Regions from separate parts of the Robertmurraya beringensis genome, predicted to be linked through region 1. Evidence: a T-box and tRNA genes for the amino acid it is inferred to sense, from the RefSeq annotation. Region 1 holds a T-box; the other holds one or more tRNA genes.
What was found. The T-box of region 1 lies ahead of thrS (threonine--tRNA ligase). A T-box ahead of a tRNA ligase gene usually reads a tRNA of that ligase, here a tRNA-Thr.
Positions count from the first base shown of each region.

Region 1 (10,252 bases):
ATGCTTCTAATAGCATTTATCTTATTTTTAATATACAGCGCCTTCAAATTTGTGTTAAACCCAAAGCGTAAATTGGAGCTAGCTCACGAGCAAAAGCAATTCTTTTTACTCGATGATATAAAAAATGTTCGTAAGAATTTCCTTTTAACCTATAAAGGCGTTATTTTCGAAGGCGAAAAATACTTAGGTACAACCGATCACACCTTCGAGGTTGTTTCGATATTCATTTGGCCACATAATACCTCTGCGCTAAATGGTTTGTCAAAGGAAGATTTCCGTAATATCGAGATGGAAGTAGCTGTTTTTTATCCGAATGCAAAAATTGACTGGAAAAGTCCCATTCATGAATTTATGAAAAAATAAACGTTCAAGGGTTTTCCCTTGAACGTTTTTTTATCCCTGCTTCTCTAGCTTTGTTTCCTTAAAAAAATCTCTCCACTTAATAATCGTCATCTTCTCTCTTAGAACATACACAAGAATCGATAAAGAAAACAATATAATAACAATCATCGTCGGTGTAAATTGACTAATAAATTGACCAAAGACCGTGTAAAAGAAAGCTAATGGAAGATTCGTAATAAAGGCTGCCTTTGAATACTCTTTAAAAGCACGGTGTCTTTCCATTAAACAAAAATTTAATAGCTGATAGTGTACAAAAGGAACTAGGCGTAAAATTGAAATCTGACTAACTGTTAAATTACGATACTCTCCAAACCACTTTTTCCGAATCGAAGACAATTTTTCTTGTGTTCGCGGAAACTTAGACACGAGAGCAAAAAACAGTAGACTGCTAATCATTAACCCAATCAGCGAGTATACCGTACCTGCCACTGTGCCAAAAAGAATTCCACCTGCAATACAGATAATGACTACTGGAATAAATAAAAACTGACGTAACGAATGGAACAAGACGAATATTATCGGGGTGAAAACTCCACCAGCCTGAAACATGACAAGCAGTAATGCTAACTCCTCATCCATATGACCACCCCTTAAGCAGTTTCTTGATGTCTATTACAGCTTATCGAGGCAGGACCATTTCTATGACAACTATTCCCTTAATTCCATACATAGTAAAGCAATAGACCGATTTGAAGAACAGTCAAAAAAGGCAATCCCCATTTAAAGTTAGGATGCTTCGTTTTATGACGAAAGGACCTCATTCCAATAAATGCGCCTAAGGCTCCTCCAAAAAAGGCAAATTGCCACAGTGTCGCCTCTTTAATTCGAAATTCATTTTTCTTAGCCTTCTGTTTATCTGCATACATCAACGTACAACTAACGATATTTATCACCAATAAATAAATCCAAATATATGTAAACATACCATACCTCCTTGAAGGACTTAAAAAAGCCACCCTCTTGTAAGAGAATGGCTTCTATTGACTAATAAGTCAATTATTTTGCTAGGCTTTGCTTAGCAGCATCAGCTAATTGAGCAAATGCTTTTTCGTCGCTTACTGCAAGTTCAGCAAGCATTTTACGGTTTACTTCGATACCTGCAACGCTTAAACCGTGCATTAAACGGCTATAAGAAAGACCGTTCATACGAGCTGCTGCATTGATACGAGTGATCCAAAGCTTACGGAAGTCACGCTTCTTTTGGCGACGATCACGGAATGCATACATTAGAGATTTCATAACCTGTTGGTTAGCTACTTTGTATAATGTATGTTTTGAACCATAATAACCTTTTGCTAATTTAATAACTTTTTTACGACGTCTGCGAGTTACTGTACCGCCTTTAACACGTGGCATATGTTTTCCCTCCTAATTTGCAATTACTTAAGATTTACTAGTAAGTTACGAATGCGCTTGTAATCGCCTGAAGAAACTAGAGTTCCTTTGCGAAGCTTACGCTTTGCTTTTGTAGATTTGTTAGCGAATAAATGGCTTCTGTATGCGTGTGAACGCTTCAGTTTACCAGATCCTGTTCTCTTGAAACGCTTTGCTGCGCCGCGGTGAGTTTTCATTTTTGGCATTAGGGATTCCTCCTCATTACTTGTCGTTTTTAGGTGCTAATGTCATAAACATGCTTCTGCCATCCATTTTCGGATGAGATTCCACTGTTGCTACTTCTTTACAAGCTTCTGCAAAGCGGACTAAAACACGTTGTCCGATCTCTTTATGTGTAATTGCACGACCTTTAAATCGAATCGATGCTTTTACTTTATCGCCTTTTTCCAAGAATTTAATCGCATTACGTAACTTTGTATTAAAGTCATGCTCATCAATGGTTGGGCTAAGTCGAACTTCTTTAGTGGTTATGATTTTTTGATTTTTACGTGCTTCTTTTTCTTTCTTCTGCTGCTCAAACTTAAACTTACCGTAGTCCATAATACGTGCTACTGGTGGTTTCGCGTTTGGTGCAACAAGAACAACGTCAAGATTTACACGCGTAGCAATCTCAAGTGCTTCGATTTTTGATTTAATGCCTAGTTGTTCGCCATTTTGATCAATTAGACGTACTTCGCGGGCACGAATACCCTCGTTCAACAACATGTCTTTGCTAATAGCTGGACACCTCCAAGGTTTAATGCGAATACAACGTTTGGGTTAAGAAGATTTCATTTTCATAAGAAAAATAAAAAAAGTGCGGATGAATGCACCCACACTTTACGATACCCATACGGTAATAAGCCTTTTCGTAAAACCTGCCAACTGCGCTTTGGCGTCAATCAGGTGAGAAGCGGGTGCTTCTTCTTTATCTCAAACTCGTATTCAATTTACCTTAGCAACTATACCACAATAAATAATTCATGTCAACGAAACACTTATTATCACAACGAAATGAATTGTATCAAAAATATACGTTTGTGGCAATACCTTTTCAAAAAATAAACATAAAGAGGATGATTAGACATCCTCTTCTGTGAAAAACATTAGCGCTTTACTTCCATTTTTAAGTTTTCAACAAACGTTTCAAAGGAAACAACCTCTGATTTTTGCTCCCCATATTTACGTACATTCACTGCCTTTTCAGCTACTTCATTGTCACCAACGACTAGCATATAAGGAGTTTTTTGCATTTGTGCTTCACGAATCTTGTAACCGATCTTCTCATTACGATCATCAATTTCGACGCGAATACCTTCTGCCTGTAGAAGTTCTTGCACTTGCTTTGCATAGTCAAAATGAACGTCAGGAGAAACAGGAATCACTTGAACCTGTACAGGTGCTAACCAAGTAGGGAAAGCTCCTTTGTATTCTTCAATCAAGAACGCGACAAATCGTTCCATTGTTGAAACGACCCCACGGTGAATAACAACAGGACGGTGTTGTTTCCCATCCTCACCCACATAACTTAAATCAAAGCGTTCTGGCAACAAGAAGTCTAACTGGACAGTAGATAGGGTTTCTTCCTTCCCAAGAGCTGTCTTCACTTGAACATCAAGCTTTGGACCATAAAAAGCCGCTTCACCCTCTGCTTCAAAATAATTTAGCCCGAGGTCATCCATCGCTTCTTTTAACATGCTTTGAGCTTTTTCCCACATTTGATCATCATCAAAATATTTTTCTTTATCTTCAGGATCACGGTAAGACAGGCGGAAGGAGTAATCATTGATATTAAAATCTTTGTACACTTCTAATACCAATCCTACCACTCGCTTGAATTCATCCTTGATTTGATCTGGACGAACAAAAATATGCGCATCGTTTAACGTCATTCCACGTACACGTTGAAGTCCAGAAAGTGCGCCAGACATTTCATAGCGGTGCATCGTTCCAAGCTCAGCAATACGAATTGGAAGCTCACGATAACTATGAATACCGTGCTTATAGATCATCATATGATGCGGACAGTTCATAGGACGTAGAACAAGCTGCTCATTATCCATTTCCATAACTGGGAACATGTCTTCTTGATAGTGATCCCAGTGCCCTGATGTTTTATATAAATCAACACTTCCCATCACAGGTGTGTACACGTGATCGTAACCAAGTCGTGACTCCTTATCCACGATATATCTCTCGATAATACGACGAATGGTCGCACCCTTTGGTAACCACATTGGCAGACCTTGTCCCACTTTTTGCGAGTTCATAAATAAATTTAATTCTTTTCCTATTTTTCTATGATCACGCTCTTTTGCTTCTTCCAGTAGACGAAGATGTTCAGCCAAGTCTTCTTTCTTGAAGAAAGCTGTTCCGTATATACGTTGAAGCATTTTATTATCGCTATCGCCTCTCCAATAAGCACCCGCAATACTCAGAAGTTTTAATTCCTTCAATTTCCCTGTCGATGGAACATGAACTCCACGACATAAGTCGAAGAAATCCCCTTGTTCATAAATAGTTACTGTTTCTCCTGCAGGAATGGCTTCAATCAGCTCAAGCTTGTATTCATCGCCAATCTCCTTGAACAGCTGAACAGCCTCCTCACGACTAACTTCTTTTCGAACAATCTCAATGTTTTCGTTAATAATTTTTTTCATTTCTTTTTCAATTAAAGGCAGATCTTCTGGTGTTAATGATTCCTCAATATCTACATCGTAGTAAAATCCACCTTCAATAACTGGACCCACACCAAGCTTTACGTTTTTGTATAGACGCTTAATCGCTTGTGCCATTAAGTGGGCACTACTATGTCTAAGGATTTCAAGTGCATCCGCACTATCCTGAGTGACAATTTCAATTGCTCCATCTTGCTCAATCGGACGTTTAAGATCATACAACTGGCCATCTACTTTTCCAGCCAATGCCTTCTTTTTAAGCCCTGGGCTAATGGAGGCAGCAACATCTTCTGTTGTTGTTCCAAGCGGAAACTCCTTTACTGCACCGTCTGGGAACGTTAACTTTACAACATTTGACATAACCATTTTCCTCCTAAATATAAAATAAAAATAAAAAAACTCGTCCCTCGGAAAGGGACGAGTTTATAAACAACACGTGGTTCCACCCTAATTTTCACTTTAATCAATCATCAAAAGTGACTTTAGATAAATAGATAACGGACTTTAGCCGTCAGCCCATACTTAATCAATTGTTCAAGGCTGATGTTTAGAGGTGGTAAGCTGTTCATTCGTGTTAGGAAGTTTCCAGCCAATGCCTTCCCTCTCTGATAACCGTAAATAAAACGCTCATGTCCTCATCGTAACATTTATATCATGAAGTTGTACCTTATTATGTACGTATTATAGTTTGTTCATGAGGGAAAAGCAAGTATCTATCTAGAAATTCTCATCAGCCGCAAAGGCGAATTTCCTTTTTCGATCATGAAATAAGTTCATGGCTGCCACCACTACTCTTTCCTCAAAAAGATTACAAATCGTTCGAACCAAAGGTTGCTCCGGTTCGTCAGTGTACAAATAAATCCTTTGGGGAGCCATCGAAAGCAACGGTGCAATGGTGACACTATCAATGTAGACTGGGTGATTAGAAAGTAGTTTTCGATCAATTAGCTGCAAAATTTCTTTTCTTTTTAGTTCAAAGAATTGTTCATCAAAAAAGGTGATCGTATCAGACACAATTAAATGAATGACCTTCTTGATTGAACTCCGTTCTGCTAAAAACTCTCTGAGTGTATGAACAAAGATTTGGTATTCCTGCTCAAGTTTATACTCATCAATCGCAACCTCCACCACACTCTCTATAAGAGTCGTAATGGAACGCAGTCGAAAGCGCTGGAAAGAGTCGAACGAAAAAGACAAGCGCTGTGAGAATAATTCATTAATAGCTGATTCTACCAAGTTATTTAGTGTGTTCACATCGACAAACGATAAGAGTTCTCTTCTGTTTCCGTCAACAATTGCAGTAATAATATCTAATATCTGTTCCTGTTCATGTTCGTCATCATAACAAAAATGATTCTTTAAGATTTCTCGAGACCAATCCACTAATTTAATTTCCTGAATAAATTGTCCAAATGCTTTTTTCACAACCACTTCTTCCAGTTTTCCATCGCATTTTACTATATGTTTATCTTCTATAAGAAGAGTCTCATGATTCAAATGGTGTGAGGATTGTGCGTGATTCTTTAGCAATTGGTGAAATCTTTTCGCATCCTCTTTATTTTGGAAAATGATCTCAAACAACCAAATCCCCCCTTTTGGTGAAATCAACGTTTGAAATGTCCATGCTACTGCATGTTCTTTTTCACAGTCTCTGCTTTCATGTATATGGGGAACTTGGTCAAAATAGAATAAGAGCCAGCGGACTTTTTCCACTGGCTCTTTTATTTCCTATTTCCTTCTATTTGGACCATCCACTTGGACTGGATGAGCTAGGTATCTAATCCTCTCTAGAAGTCTTCTTGCTTTCATCTTCTCTTCTTCTCCACGTTGACTATACGTTAAATGATGCTCTAACTCGTTAAAGTTAAAGTTCGATGTAAAGAAGGTAGGCAGATTTTCAAGCATACGGAATTGAAGAATCGTTCCTAGCACTTCATCTCTCGCCCAACTTGATACCGTTTCAGCACCAATATCATCAATCATAAGCACTGGTTCTCGTTTCACTTTTTCAATTTTATCATTGAGTGTCGAGTCACCAATTGATCCTTTTAACTCCCTAATCAACTCTGGGAAGTACACAATCATAGAAGATACCTTCTTTTTTGCGAGTTCATTAGCAATTGCTCCAAGCAAATATGACTTGCCAACTCCGAACTCACCGTAAAAATAAAGTCCCTTTTGCTTTACACTTGAATTGTAGTTTTCTACAAACTCCTCTGCTAATGAGATTGCTTCAATTCTACCTGAGTAATCACCTGACATGTCAAGGTCCGCAAAGCGAGCGTGTAAAATCTCTTTAGGCATATACATACTCTGAATGAGCTTCTCACTTTTTCTTCTCTCGTCTGACATTACCTTTCTAGGACAGCGGTCGTAATGAATCTCAATAGACCCACGGACAAGAACTAATTGAGGCTGATACCCCTGCATAATATTTTTACAGCCCTCAAGGCTCGGACATTCGGTACATTCCGTGCATTGAGTCGAATACTCATAAAGCTTGGACAAATTTCTTTCAATCATTTGGCTCGTAAGGATGTCACTATGCTTAATAATAAATTCTCGAATGTCCGGGTGCTGCATAACTTGCCGCTTTTGACGCTCATACCGTTCCTGAAAATTTGAGCTGGCAGAGAGTTTTTTTAAAGTATCATTAATTCGTTCCATTTAACCACCTCCTACTTTGTATATTTTTTTAATCTTTCCTGTAACGCACGCTTTTTCTCTTCGAGTTCATTATTTTCTGTGCCTGTTTGAATAGGTTTTTCCTCAGCCTCTTTATCAAACCAATCCGGTAAGCTTTCTGTTCGTATGGCCTTTTTTCTAGCACTAGTCTTTGGAGTTTGATTTGCTGTTTGCTTCCCCTCTGCCCAGTCTAAGTATTGACGATGTTCTTTTTTGGCAAGTTCCATTGCCTCAGACACCGTCTGGACCCTTTTACGCGCCCAATGAGAAGCAATCTTATCCACATAAGCCTTCGTCAACTTCATATCTGTTTTCAATAATACGTACTGTATAAGCACGTTCACCACACCAGGAAGAAGCTTTTGTTGAAACATCACATCTTCAATAATTTGCAAATCACTTTTCGATGGTTCTCCCCCACCAGAAATATCAATTAACAATTGTCGAGGAGACGTTTTCTCCAGGTATTGAACCAATTTCTCTTCTTGAGTTTTAGGCTCCACCGTTGTTGTAACATGTGGAAGTGGTTGTATTTTATCTATTAATAACGGGAGTTGGTCAGAAAAGTTAAGCTGATACCAATCTCTTGCAGATTTTCTAAGTTCATCAATCTGTATCTCACTTGATTCATCAACTGCACTAATCACAATATTTTTCATTTGGATCGGGTCAATCCCATAGAGGAAGGAGAGTTTCGCAATGGCTTCTCGAACCTTTTTATTGATTGCACGTTTAGGAACAAGATTTTCTGAAAGCCCTGCAAATAGCAGGTCAAAATCAAAATGTGCTTCATCAACCTTAATTGTCTCAGGATTCACTCGATCGAAGTACACACGTTGCTCTTCAAGTTTTAGGTCATCTACCAGATGTGACGAAGGGTTACCCGGAACAGCAGAATCAAATACTTCTTGAAACGATCTTGTAACATTCTCGTACCCATTTTCTTTTTCCAAGAAATGCTCGTCACTAAAAAACCTTTTAAGTTTTAAAAATTGATTTTTACCTACTTTTCGATACAAATACACGTTAAGCATACCGTCTAGAAAAAACTGACTAGGTGTTAAGGGAGGTGTAATTTCATATACAAATGATCGAAGCCCTTCCTCTGTTCGCACATACGTGGAGAGAAGACCAATTCCTTCTAACTTAAGACGGGCATCGTAAATTTGTTTTAAATTACTGTCCATCACGTTCATAAGAGCATGATGTGAACTACCATCCGAAGATAAACGGTTCTCGTCTATTTGCGACCAAAGAGTCATATAGAGACTGTATGCTATCGGACCAATCAATGGCTGATATAAAAGAGTCAGCACCTTTCGATCATACTCAAATAACAACCCATTTGAGGCTACCTCATAGCGATCCACAGGTAGCATTTCCTGCCAATGCTGAGCCATAGGCTTCATTTCCTCTCTTAACATCAAACTTCCCTACTAATCCTTTTTTATTAATTCCTTCAATTCTTCAATAAAGACGTTTATATCTTTAAATTGTCTATATACAGAGGCAAATCTTACGTACGCAACCTCATCTAATTTTGCTAAACGATCCATAACCATTTCTCCAACTGCTTCACTCTTTATTTCCGATACTCCATGACTGCGAAGTTCTTTTTCGATATCGGATGTGATTTTTTCTAATTCAGGCAAAGCAACGGGTCTTTTTTCACATGCTTTAATCAGGCCACGTAGAATCTTATCACGGCTAAACTCTTCTCTAGTTCCTTCCTTTTTTACGACAATCAAAGGTATTTCTTCTACCTTCTCAAAGGTTGTAAAACGAAAAGAACATTTCTCACACTCTCTTCTTCTGCGAATCGATCTATTTTCATCGACAGGTCTTGAATCGAGAACACGAGTATGATTATTTTGACATGCAGGACATTTCATAACATCAACTCCGAAACAGAATGGATTCTGCTGAATCTAACACTATCTTATTAAAACTTCAATTGTTGTACAAGTAATTCTATTCTCCTGCGTGTTTTCCAACACCTATATACGGATGCTTTTTATCTAATTCTTGATAAATACGTTTGATTTCAGCTTTTAAGCTTGGATATGCCCCCAACAGAACCGTTTGTTCGGTTGAAACATTGATATCTACAGCCGTCTCATATGGCTTTACCGTTATGATCGTAATAATAGCAAACATTTTCTTTCCACGATTGATTTCAACCGCAATTTCTCCGTGGTCAATTGAATCACTTACCACTTTTGCTTGCTTATCATTCTCAAGGATTTCTTTTACAGATTGAAACAAGGATTGAAGATTTACACGATAATATCTCGTTCTAAGCTCTTCCTCCACATGATTCTCTTTTGTTTCACATTGCCTATTAAATTGTCTAAACACCTGTTTTACAAATGACATAATGATTCCTCCAAACCGAAAGATGTATGTACATATATTTTAACCTAAAAGGACTGGCAATGTTAATGTTTCAATAAAAGAGAAATTAAAAAGAGGTGTATAATATACACCTCTCGAATTTCATAAGTTTAGTAAGCTACGATTATAGTACTTTCGCTTTTGCTTGTTTAACTTGAACAGGACCCATTCCACGAGGAATTTCGATGTTCTCACGAGTTTGAGCACCTAATGCTTCTGCAATATAGTCTGCAGCGATATTAGGATCCATGTCTCCACAAGTATACACATCAATACTAGCATAGCCATGTTCAGGAAAGCTGTGAATAGTTAAATGTGACTCGGAGATGATTACCACTCCACTCACACCTTGTGGTGCAAATTTATGAAAAGCAACCTCACGAATTTCAGCACCTGATTTTAATGCTGCATCTGCAAAGATTTGCTCAATTTGCTCCATATCATTTAACTTTTCAAAATCACAACCCCATAACTCAGAAATAACGTGACGACCCATAGTTTCCATATTCAAATTTCCCCCTTTAACCATTTTTACTACAGTAACTGAATTTCCCTATTTTTTTGGGTTATAACTACCACGGGGGAAAGTTAGTCCAAAGAGGTCCTAACCCTTTAAGTAGATATAGATTCCAAATTTCAAGAAGTTCACGATGACTAGTATACTTTGTTTGTTTTTTTTTTGCAATAATGTATTTAAAAAATCTTTACAAAAAAGAGGA
Region 1 is NZ_JBHLUU010000015.1:79,715-89,966, reverse strand. It holds gene ACFFHF_RS02750 (sigma-w pathway protein ysdB) at 1-363, shown strand, start outside; gene ACFFHF_RS02745 (TVP38/TMEM64 family protein) at 394-981, opposite strand; gene ACFFHF_RS02740 (DUF1294 domain-containing protein) at 1,059-1,325, opposite strand; gene rplT (50S ribosomal protein L20) at 1,399-1,758, opposite strand; gene rpmI (50S ribosomal protein L35) at 1,782-1,982, opposite strand; gene infC (translation initiation factor IF-3) at 1,999-2,502, opposite strand; ribosomal protein L20 leader region at 2,582-2,711, opposite strand; gene thrS (threonine--tRNA ligase) at 2,883-4,814, opposite strand; T-box leader at 4,865-5,105, opposite strand; gene ytxC (sporulation protein YtxC) at 5,172-6,035, opposite strand; gene dnaI (primosomal protein DnaI) at 6,183-7,121, opposite strand; gene ACFFHF_RS02705 (replication initiation and membrane attachment family protein) at 7,133-8,539, opposite strand; gene nrdR (transcriptional regulator NrdR) at 8,576-9,031, opposite strand; gene ACFFHF_RS02695 (hypothetical protein) at 9,111-9,515, opposite strand; gene speD (adenosylmethionine decarboxylase) at 9,658-10,038, opposite strand.

Region 2 (10,252 bases), on a different contig from region 1:
GAAGGCCTGCCTTCTGGAGGGATTTGGCTTATGACCTCGAGCGGCTAGGCGCTGTAGCTGGACAACGATGAAACGTATTTCTTTCTTCTTCATTCATTATCTAGTTTTGAGAGAATGCTTAAAAATTTCTCTTGAAAAAACGCGAAAAACTATTATAATAAATAGTGTCGCATAAATAGTCTGGTGGCGATAGCGAAAAGGTCACACCCGTTCCCATACCGAACACGGAAGTTAAGCTTTTCAGCGCCGATGGTAGTTGAGGGTTTCCCTCTGTGAGAGTAGGACGTCGCCAGGCGTTAATATTTTATCGTTCCACAGTAGCTCAGTTGGTAGAGCATTCGGCTGTTAACCGAACGGTCGCAGGTTCGAGTCCTGCCTGTGGAGCCATTTTCATAAGACAACCTCTTATGAGCTCTTTGGAATGCTTCCATAGCTCAGCAGGTAGAGCACTTCCATGGTAAGGAAGAGGTCACCGGTTCGAATCCGGTTGGAAGCTCTCTGTTTTATAGATTACTAGTACGGCCCCTTGGTCAAGCGGTTAAGACACCGCCCTTTCACGGCGGTAACACGGGTTCGAATCCCGTAGGGGTCACCAAGTTTTTTCACGAAGTGAAAATAACCAAGTTTTTTCGCAAAGTGAAAATAACCAAGTTTTTTCGCAAAGTGAAAATAACATTCTATTTCGGAGGATTAGCTCAGCTGGGAGAGCACCTGCCTTACAAGCAGGGGGTCGGCGGTTCGATCCCGTCATCCTCCATCAAGACTACTTTTCACTTCTGTGAAAAGTAGTCTTCCTAATAAGCCGGCGTAGCTCAATTGGTAGAGCAACTGACTTGTAATCAGTAGGTTGGGGGTTCAAGTCCTCTCACCGGCACCATGCTTCATTTCGAATAATGGAGGGGTAGCGAAGTGGCTAAACGCGGCGGACTGTAAATCCGCTCCCTTGGGTTCGGCGGTTCGAATCCGTCCCCCTCCACCATTTAAATTACATAGTAAGTCTAAAAATGGACAAACTAAAAATGTCCTTTTTATTTTGACTTTTGGGCTATAGCCAAGCGGTAAGGCAACGGACTTTGACTCCGTCATGCGTTGGTTCGAATCCAGCTAGCCCAGTCGGAAAAAGCGGAAGCAACTTGAATAGGGGCGACTGGTATAAGGCGAAGGCTGTAGGAGGTGCTGACCTCTGGAGACTTTGCCTTATAACCCCGAGCCCCTAGTTGCTGTAGCTAGACACTAATATCTTGAGCCATTAGCTCAGTCGGTAGAGCATCTGACTTTTAATCAGAGGGTCGAAGGTTCGAGTCCTTCATGGCTCATTGAAACCTTAGGAATATTTCCTAAGGTTTTTTTGTACGTAAAGTTATTTGAAAATTGGATATTGACTGCATATTTATGCGCGATTTTGTCGAGTTGAGTCACAGACATATAAATGTATAAAATAGGAGGGAGAACAGACAGGGGGTTAGAGGATGAAAAAACTATCAATTATTGGGATGCCAATGGATCTTGGTCAAATGAGACGTGGGGTGGATATGGGGCCGAGTGCCATTAGGTATGCTGGGGTTGTTGAAAGATTACGAAACCTTTTTGATGAAGTACATGATTTAGGGGATATCCCGATTGGAAGACCTGAGGTTGTGATAGACGAGCAATCTAATCTAAGAAACTTACATCTTGTCGCAGAAAAAAATGAGGCACTATCAAAGGAAGTTGATCAAGCAATCTCTTCAGGATCCTTTCCGCTTGTCCTTGGAGGAGACCACAGTATTGCAATTGGAACATTAGCTGGAGTTTCAAAGCATTACAAAAGTTTGGGTGTTATTTGGTATGACGCACATGGGGATCTTAATACGGCGGAAACTTCACCTTCTGGAAATATTCACGGAATGCCATTGGCTGTAAGTCTGGGTATTGGACATAAGATGTTAACAAGTGTCGGAGGATTTGAACCTAAAATTAAACCTGAAAATATTGTTCTAATAGGTGCAAGAGCACTTGATGAGGGAGAAAAAGAGTTAATAAAAGAGATTGGTATAAAAGTATACACGATGCATGAAATCGATCGTTTAGGTATGACAAAGGTGATGGAAGAAACGATTGAGTATTTAAAAGAGAGAACGGATGGGGTACATCTCTCTTTAGACTTAGATGGGTTAGATCCACATGATGCTCCAGGAGTAGGAACACCTGTTACCGGTGGGATTAGCTACAGAGAAAGCCATCTTGCCATGGAAATGCTTGCAGAATCTAAACTTATTACATCCGCTGAATTTGTCGAAGTTAATCCGATATTAGATGATAAAAATAAAACAGCATCAGTAGCTGTTGCTCTGATGGGTTCGTTATTTGGCGAAAAATTATTATAACACAATAGCAGTAACTCTCATAAAGAGTTGCTGCTATTTTTTATTAATCTGTCGTATTTATTTAATAGATTGTCCAATTTTTTACTAAGTATGATTACTTTTTCATTGCTTAATGAAGAGTGAGATGCTTGGCTCACCATTTTTCTACGATGAGCTTCAATATCTTTAAGAAGAGATTGCTTATCCATATGATTCACTCCTATTCGTAATGATATAATAACCTCCCTAATTTCTACATTTATACCCAGAGCCAAAATTTTTAAACTATTTACAGTAAATATTTGTTAAAATATGTAGTGGAGAAAAATTTTTTGTAAGTAATGAAACCTTTTCCGGTATCGATACGTATTATCGAGTAGCCGCATTAGAGCGGAGGTATAGGAATGGAAGCACTGATTAAAAAAAGAATCAAGCAAGTGTTAAAAGGGGACCAAAGCGCATACGGGGAAATCGTTGAGATATATAAGGACAAAGTTTTTCAACTTTGTTTTCGAATTCTTGGTAATCGTCATGAAGCGGAGGATATGGCACAAGAGGCATTTATTAGAGGATATGTTAACATATCCAGCTTTAATATTGATTTAAAGTTTTCAACTTGGTTATATAGAATTGCAACAAACCTATGTATTGATCGGATTCGAAAGAAAAAGCCAGACTACTACCTTGATGCAGAAGTATCAGGTACAGATGGACTGACCATGTATTCTCAAATTGCATCAGATACGATTCTTCCTGAAGATGAAATAGAGAGTCTTGAACTACAAGAGACGATTCAACGAGAAATTACTAAGTTGCCAGAAAAATATCGATCTGTAATTGTTCTAAAATATATTGAAGAGCTTTCATTAAATGAAATTAGTGAGATACTAGATATCCCACTAGGCACAGTAAAAACAAGGATACATAGGGGTAGGGAAGCATTACGACACCAATTAAGAAATGTTTAATGAGAGGTGAAAATCAGTGAAGTGTCCAGATAACATTGTCTTGTATATGCATGAATATCTAGATGAAGAAATTGAAGATCAAGATGAACAGCTACTAAAAAAGCATTTACAGACCTGCCCAAAATGTCAAAGTTATTTTCATGAATTAGAGAAGGCAATTGCCTTAGTGCAGAGCACTTCTCATATACAGGCACCTAGTAATTTTACTGAAAATGTAATGGCTCGACTACCTAAAGAAAAAAGAAGGGTGGGTGTCAATCGATGGTTCCGACAGCATCCTTTATTGACCGCAGCATCACTTTTTATCATTTTAATGACAGGTAGTGTTCTTTCAACTTGGAATAAAGATCAAGAGTTTTCAGTAACAAAGCAACCAAATTTAGTGGTTCATAATAATACCGTTATTGTTCCTGAGGGTGAAGTAGTTAAAGGGGATATAACTGTTAGAAACGGCGCCCTTCAAATTGAGGGAAAGGTTGAAGGTGATGTAACTGTCATTAACGGGCAAATTAACGGAGAAAATTATTTGGCCTCTGCAGGACATGTTACGGGTGAGATTAAAGAAGTAAATGAAGTGTTTGAATGGATTTGGTATCATATAAAAAAGACAAGCAAAGAGCTTGTTAGCGTTTTTCAAGATAAGGATTGATAAATTAGTCGCTCGTATAGGAGTGACTAATTTTTTCTTATAATAAGAGCAAATTATTTGTCATTTCAATTTTATGTTATAATAAAAAAGTTAAACAAAATTATTAGCTTAATGCTTTGAAAAATATATTTGGAGGAAGTACAATGTCGATTGCGGATTTCGATGTTTTGAAATACTTATCCATTACCATTGACATTCTCCTAGTTTGGTACGTGATCTATAAGCTGATCATGGTTATTAAAGGTACGAAGGCAGTCCAACTGCTTAAAGGGATATTTGTTATATTAATGGTGACAGTGATTAGTGATTGGTTTAGCCTAAAAACACTGAATTGGATGATGGAACAAGTATTGCTTTGGGGAGTTCTTGGGATTATTATTATCTTTCAGCCAGAGCTTAGAAGAGCACTTGAACAGCTAGGTCGAGGGCGGTTCTTCTCTCGAACAGGTGGACAGGAAGAGGAAGAACAGGAAAAAATGGTAGAAGCGATTACAAAAGCAACTGATTATATGGCAAAGCGTAGAATCGGTGCGTTAATGTCAATTGAAAGAGAAACCGGTATGGGAGATTACATAGAGACTGGAATTGGCTTACAAGCGAAAATCTCCTCAGAGCTATTAATTAATATATTTATACCAAATACACCGCTTCATGATGGTGCAGTTATTATTCAAAAGAATATGGTTGCAGCAGCTGCCTGTTATCTACCGTTATCTGAGAGTCCTTTTATTTCTAAGGAACTAGGAACAAGGCACAGAGCGGCTCTAGGAATTAGTGAAGTGACAGATAGTGTAACCGTTATTGTCTCTGAAGAAACCGGGTCCATCTCACTTACTAAAAATGGAGAACTTCACCGTGACTTAAAGCTTGAACAGTTTAAGCAAATGTTAGCCAATGAATTTATTACTCCAATAAAACCGAAGCAAACCTCCACACCTCGATGGAATTGGAGGGGAAAAAAGAATGGATAATCTAATTGATAAACTAATTGATAATCGATGGTTTATTAGGGTTGTTGCCTTGCTATTAGCCTTCTTGCTTTTCGTATACGTGTATGACGGAGAAGATTTATCGATTAATGTGCCACAGGATCAAGAAACTGAAACAATCACAGACGTTCCCGTGAAAAGTTATTATGATACGGAAAACCTTGTCGTAAGTGGGGTTCCTAGTACTGTAACCATCAAGTTAAGTGGACCTAAAAATCTCTTGCAGCAAGCAAAGACCTCTCGATCATATGAAGTGTATGTGGATTTATCAGAGGCAGAGATCGGTACACAACGCGTACCAATTGAAATTAGAGATGTGTCCGACAGACTAACGGTGGAAATTGAACCGAATTATGCTGATGTATCTATACAAGAGAAGGTAACTCAAGAATTCAAGGTGGAGCCCGAGTATAATTCAAGTCTTGTTGCAGATGGTTATTCCGCTGAGCAGGCGATTGTTAAGCCTAACAAAGTGAAAATTACCGGCGCAAAAGATGTGATCGAAAAAATCACTTATGTAAAAGCAACGATAGATTTAGAAGGAAAGATCGAGGATACTGTAACGAAGGAAGCGAAAATTTTAGTCTTGGATCAAGACCTAAATAAACTGGATGTCATACTTGAATCAGATACAGTTGAGGTGACCATACCAGTAAAGGCGTCTAGTAAAGAAGTTCCTATTAAAATAGTTGAAAGAGGAACTCCCCCCAGTGGGGTAACTATTGAATCCATTGACTTAGCTCAATCCCAAGCAACCATACTTGCTAATGCGGATATATTAAACAAGACAGAATCTGTACGTGTGGAGGTAGATGTTAGTTCCATAAATGATGATACGACTCTGACTCTGCCGGTCATTATATCTGAAGGCATAGTTAGTGTGGATCCGGAAACTGTTGAAGTCACCGTTAAGGTCAGTCGGGAAGAGGATATTACCTTTTCAAATATTCCGATTAAAGCAAATGGATTGGCAGCCGACTTTGATATGTCATACAATGAACCGCTTGATGGGACAGTTTCAATTACCGCAACAGGGGAGAGCAATATAATAGGCTCCTTAAAAGAAAGTGACTTTAGCGTCATCCTTAATTTAGCTGGTTTAGGTGAAGGAGAACATACTGTAGATCTAAACGTCACTGGTCCAACAAATATTAGTTGGACGATCAACCAAAAGACAGCAAAAATTTCGATTACAGAACGTGAAGCATAGATGCACAACAATTATTAAGGAGAGATCTTTTAATGGGTAAATATTTCGGTACTGATGGGGTGCGAGGAGTAGCAAACAGTGAGTTAACACCAGAATTAGCATTCAAACTAGGACGTTTTGGTGGGTATGTTTTAACAAAAGATAAAGACCGTCCGAAGGTGATCATTGGACGTGATACTCGTATTTCAGGACATATGCTAGAGGGGGCTCTTGTTGCAGGCCTTTTATCTATTGGTGCAGAGGTCATGCGCTTAGGCGTGATTTCAACACCTGGAGTGGCATACTTAACGAAAGCACTTGGAGCACAAGCTGGAGTTATGATATCAGCTTCTCATAACCCGGTAGCTGATAACGGAATTAAATTCTTTGGACCAGATGGCTTTAAGCTTTCTGATGAGCAAGAACTGGAGATTGAAGGTTTAATGGATCTTGAAAAAGATGAACTGCCTAGACCAGTCGGTTCAGATTTAGGACAAGTTAATGATTATTTTGAAGGTGGACAAAAATATCTTCAATACTTAAAACAAACGGTTGATGAAGATTTTACGGGAATACATATTGCTCTAGATTGTGCTCACGGCGCTACTTCTTCACTAGCTACACACTTATTTGCTGACCTAGATGCTGATCTTTCAACAATGGGAGCGTCTCCTAATGGACTAAATATCAATGATGGTGTTGGTTCGACACACCCTGAGGCACTTTCAGCTTTTGTTAAAGAAAAAGGTGCAGATGTGGGCCTCTCTTTTGATGGTGATGGAGATCGATTAATTGCCATCGATGAAAATGGAGATATCGTTGACGGAGATCAGATTATGTATATTTGTGCTAAGTTCATGAAGGAGCAAGGAAGACTCAAGCACAATACAGTGGTTTCGACTGTAATGAGTAATCTTGGTTTCTATAAGGGCTTGGAAGGTCACGGAGTTGAAAGTGTTCAAACCGCAGTAGGTGACCGTTATGTTGTGGAAGAAATGAAAAAGACAGGCTACAACTTAGGTGGTGAACAGTCAGGACACATCATTTTCCTAGACTACAACACAACCGGAGATGGATTGCTTACTGGCCTCCAGTTAGCAAATATCATGAAGATCACGAAGAAGCCACTTTCGGAACTTGCAGGAGAAATGAAAAAATTCCCTCAAAAGCTGGTGAACATTCGCGTAACGGATAAGTACCATGTTACAGACAATGAAAAGGTAAGTGCTATTATTTCAGAGGTAGAGACCGAAATGAACGGTAACGGACGTATTCTTGTTCGACCTTCAGGTACAGAACCACTTGTAAGAGTCATGGCAGAAGCACCAACAGAGGAGCTTTGTGAGTCTTACGTAAGCCGTATAGCAGCAGTTGTTCAGGAAGAAATGGGACTATAATATCACCTAGAAATATGCATGTGGGGAACGTTTACAACCCCTCATGCATATTTTTTATATATGGGATACTTTATGTCACATAGATTTTTGTTGACGAAGGCCTATCCATATTGTATGATTATCCTGATTTTGTAAAGAAGTCGGAAGGAGGATAGAGGTAAAAAATATAAAAACTTAAAGCGCCTGAACTAGCTAATGGACGAAGAGCGGCTAGTTGACGAGGAGGAGGTTTATCGATTTTTCGGCGGATGCCTCCCGATTGTTAAGCACAATCGTATGCTTTTTCTAAAAATCATTGGGGTAACCCGATGGACAAAGGGAAAAAGAATGCTTAAATCAATAAATGCTAACAATAAATATCACAGAGACTAGGGGGCAAGTCTGCCCTCGTTAGCAACTTGCCTCCGTAAATTAGGAGGAATTACACTTATGTGTGGAATCGTTGGATATATCGGTAATAATGACTCAAAGGAAATTTTATTAAAAGGGCTAGAAAAGCTTGAATATAGAGGTTATGATTCTGCTGGTATTGCAGTAATGAATGATACAGGCGTTCACGTGTTTAAGGAAAAGGGTCGTATTGCAGACTTACGTGAAATTGTCGACTTAGGTGTAATGGCAAATACAGGTATTGGTCACACTCGCTGGGCAACACACGGGGTGCCAAGCAAAGTGAATGCCCATCCACATCAAAGTTCTACGACTCGTTTAACACTTGTTCATAATGGAGTTATTGAGAACTATGACTTGTTGAAGAAAGAGTATCTACAAAATGTTCACTTTGAGAGTGACACAGATACAGAAGTTATCGTTCAATTAATCGATTTATTCGTGAGTGAAGGCCTTGAAGTAGAAGCTGCATTCCGTAAAACATTGAAACTTTTGAAGGGTTCATATGCCCTTGCCTTGCTTGACTCTCAAAACAATGAGACGATTTTTGTTGCGAAAAACAAAAGTCCTCTTTTAGTTGGTCTTGGAGACGGGTTCAATGTAGTGGCTAGTGACGCAATGGCGATGCTTCAAGTGACCAATCAATATGTAGAACTAATGGATAAAGAAGTAGTCATTGTTACGAAAGATGAAGTAACCATTCAAAACCTTGAAGGTGAAACCATTACTCGTGCACCTTATACAGCAGAGCTTGATGCAAGTGATATTGAAAAAGGCACCTACCCTCACTACATGTTGAAGGAAATTGATGAGCAGCCAGCTGTTATTCGTAAAATTATTCAACAGTACCAAAATGAATCAGGTCAGCTTGTGATTGACCAAGACATTGTGGATGCAGTGGATCAGTCTGATCGAGTGTACATCATTGCGGCGGGAACTTCTTATCACGCAGGACTTGTTGGGAAGCAATTAATTGAAAAGATTGCTCATATTCCAGTTGAGGTTCATATTGCAAGTGAGTTTGCTTATAACACACCATTATTATCAGCAAATCCATTATTTATCTTTATTTCTCAAAGTGGAGAGACCGCAGATAGCCGTCAGGTGTTAGTTCATGTGAAAAAGCTTGGTTATAAGACGTTAACGGTAACGAATGTGCCGGGTTCAACATTATCACGTGAAGCCGATTATACACTTCTGCTACATGCTGGTCCTGAAATTGCGGTGGCATCTACGAAAGCATACACGGCACAAATTGCGGTTCTGTCTATCTTATCAGAAGTAATAGCGAAAAAACGTGGACTTGAAGTGAACTTTGATTTAATTCATGAGCTAGGAATCGTAGCAAATGCCATCGAGGTACTATGTGATTCTAAAGATGAGTTTGAAGCCATTGCACGTGAGTATTTATCAACCACTAGAAATGCGTTCTTTATTGGCCGTGGAATCGACTTTTATGTAGTTCTTGAAGCTTCACTAAAGCTGAAAGAAATCTCTTATATTCAAGCGGAGGGCTTTGCAGGTGGAGAATTAAAGCATGGAACGATTGCTTTAATTGAAGATGGTACTCCAATCATCGCTCTAGCAACTCAAGAAAGTGTGAACCTAAGCATTCGCGGAAATGTGAAAGAGGTAGTAGCTCGTGGAGCAAACCCATGTATCATTTCCATGAAAGGTTTAGAAATGGAAGAAGATCGATTTGTTATTCCAGAAGTACACGAAATTTTAACACCTTTAGTCTCTGTTATTCCAACCCAGCTGATCGCTTACTATGCAGCACTACACCGTGAGTGTGACGTAGATAAGCCAAGAAACCTTGCCAAATCAGTAACGGTTGAGTAAAACTTGTCTAGTAAGGCACAATCCTTTAAAGGGTTGTGTCTTTTTTTGCATATTTTTCATTCTTACTATGTAACGCTGTGTTACATGGTTGTAACGTTTATCATTCATCATTATTAATAACTGTTTATCTCATTTTTATACTCTCTATAAGATCTCATATGATATATTATTCACATCACTTATTAAAGAAGTTTAATAAGTCACGAAGTAGAAATAATGGGGGAACCATAATGATTAAATTAGTGTTAACTGATATGGATGGAACGTTCTTAAATAATAGTGGTGATTTTAATAGAGAACTGTACCAGGATGTAAAGAAGATCATGAAAGAAAAAGGAGTAGTATTTGCTCCCGTTACTGGTAAGCAATGTGAACGTGTAGAAGAGTTATTTGGTGTGGATACCGAAGATTTGTGGATTCTAGGTGATAGTGCAACTCGAATTAAGCATAATGGAGAATTTGTTTATGAATCTCTGTTAAGTA
Region 2 is NZ_JBHLUU010000010.1:11-10,262, forward strand. It holds rRNA gene rrf (5S ribosomal RNA) at 180-295, shown strand; tRNA gene ACFFHF_RS01700 (tRNA-Asn) at 312-387, shown strand; tRNA gene ACFFHF_RS01705 (tRNA-Thr) at 424-496, shown strand; tRNA gene ACFFHF_RS01710 (tRNA-Glu) at 521-595, shown strand; tRNA gene ACFFHF_RS01715 (tRNA-Val) at 685-757, shown strand; tRNA gene ACFFHF_RS01720 (tRNA-Thr) at 802-877, shown strand; tRNA gene ACFFHF_RS01725 (tRNA-Tyr) at 896-979, shown strand; tRNA gene ACFFHF_RS01730 (tRNA-Gln) at 1,042-1,113, shown strand; tRNA gene ACFFHF_RS01735 (tRNA-Lys) at 1,244-1,316, shown strand; gene rocF (arginase) at 1,470-2,366, shown strand; gene ACFFHF_RS01745 (aspartyl-phosphate phosphatase Spo0E family protein) at 2,384-2,554, opposite strand; gene sigW (RNA polymerase sigma factor SigW) at 2,750-3,313, shown strand; gene ACFFHF_RS01755 (zf-HC2 domain-containing protein) at 3,330-3,962, shown strand; gene cdaA (diadenylate cyclase CdaA) at 4,106-4,933, shown strand; gene ACFFHF_RS01765 (CdaR family protein) at 4,926-6,161, shown strand; gene glmM (phosphoglucosamine mutase) at 6,194-7,537, shown strand; gene glmS (glutamine--fructose-6-phosphate transaminase (isomerizing)) at 7,967-9,769, shown strand; gene ACFFHF_RS01780 (HAD-IIB family hydrolase) at 10,000-10,252, shown strand, end outside.
Region 2: it encodes a tRNA-Thr, which carries the amino acid that the T-box ahead of thrS (threonine--tRNA ligase) is inferred to sense. The anticodon was not compared.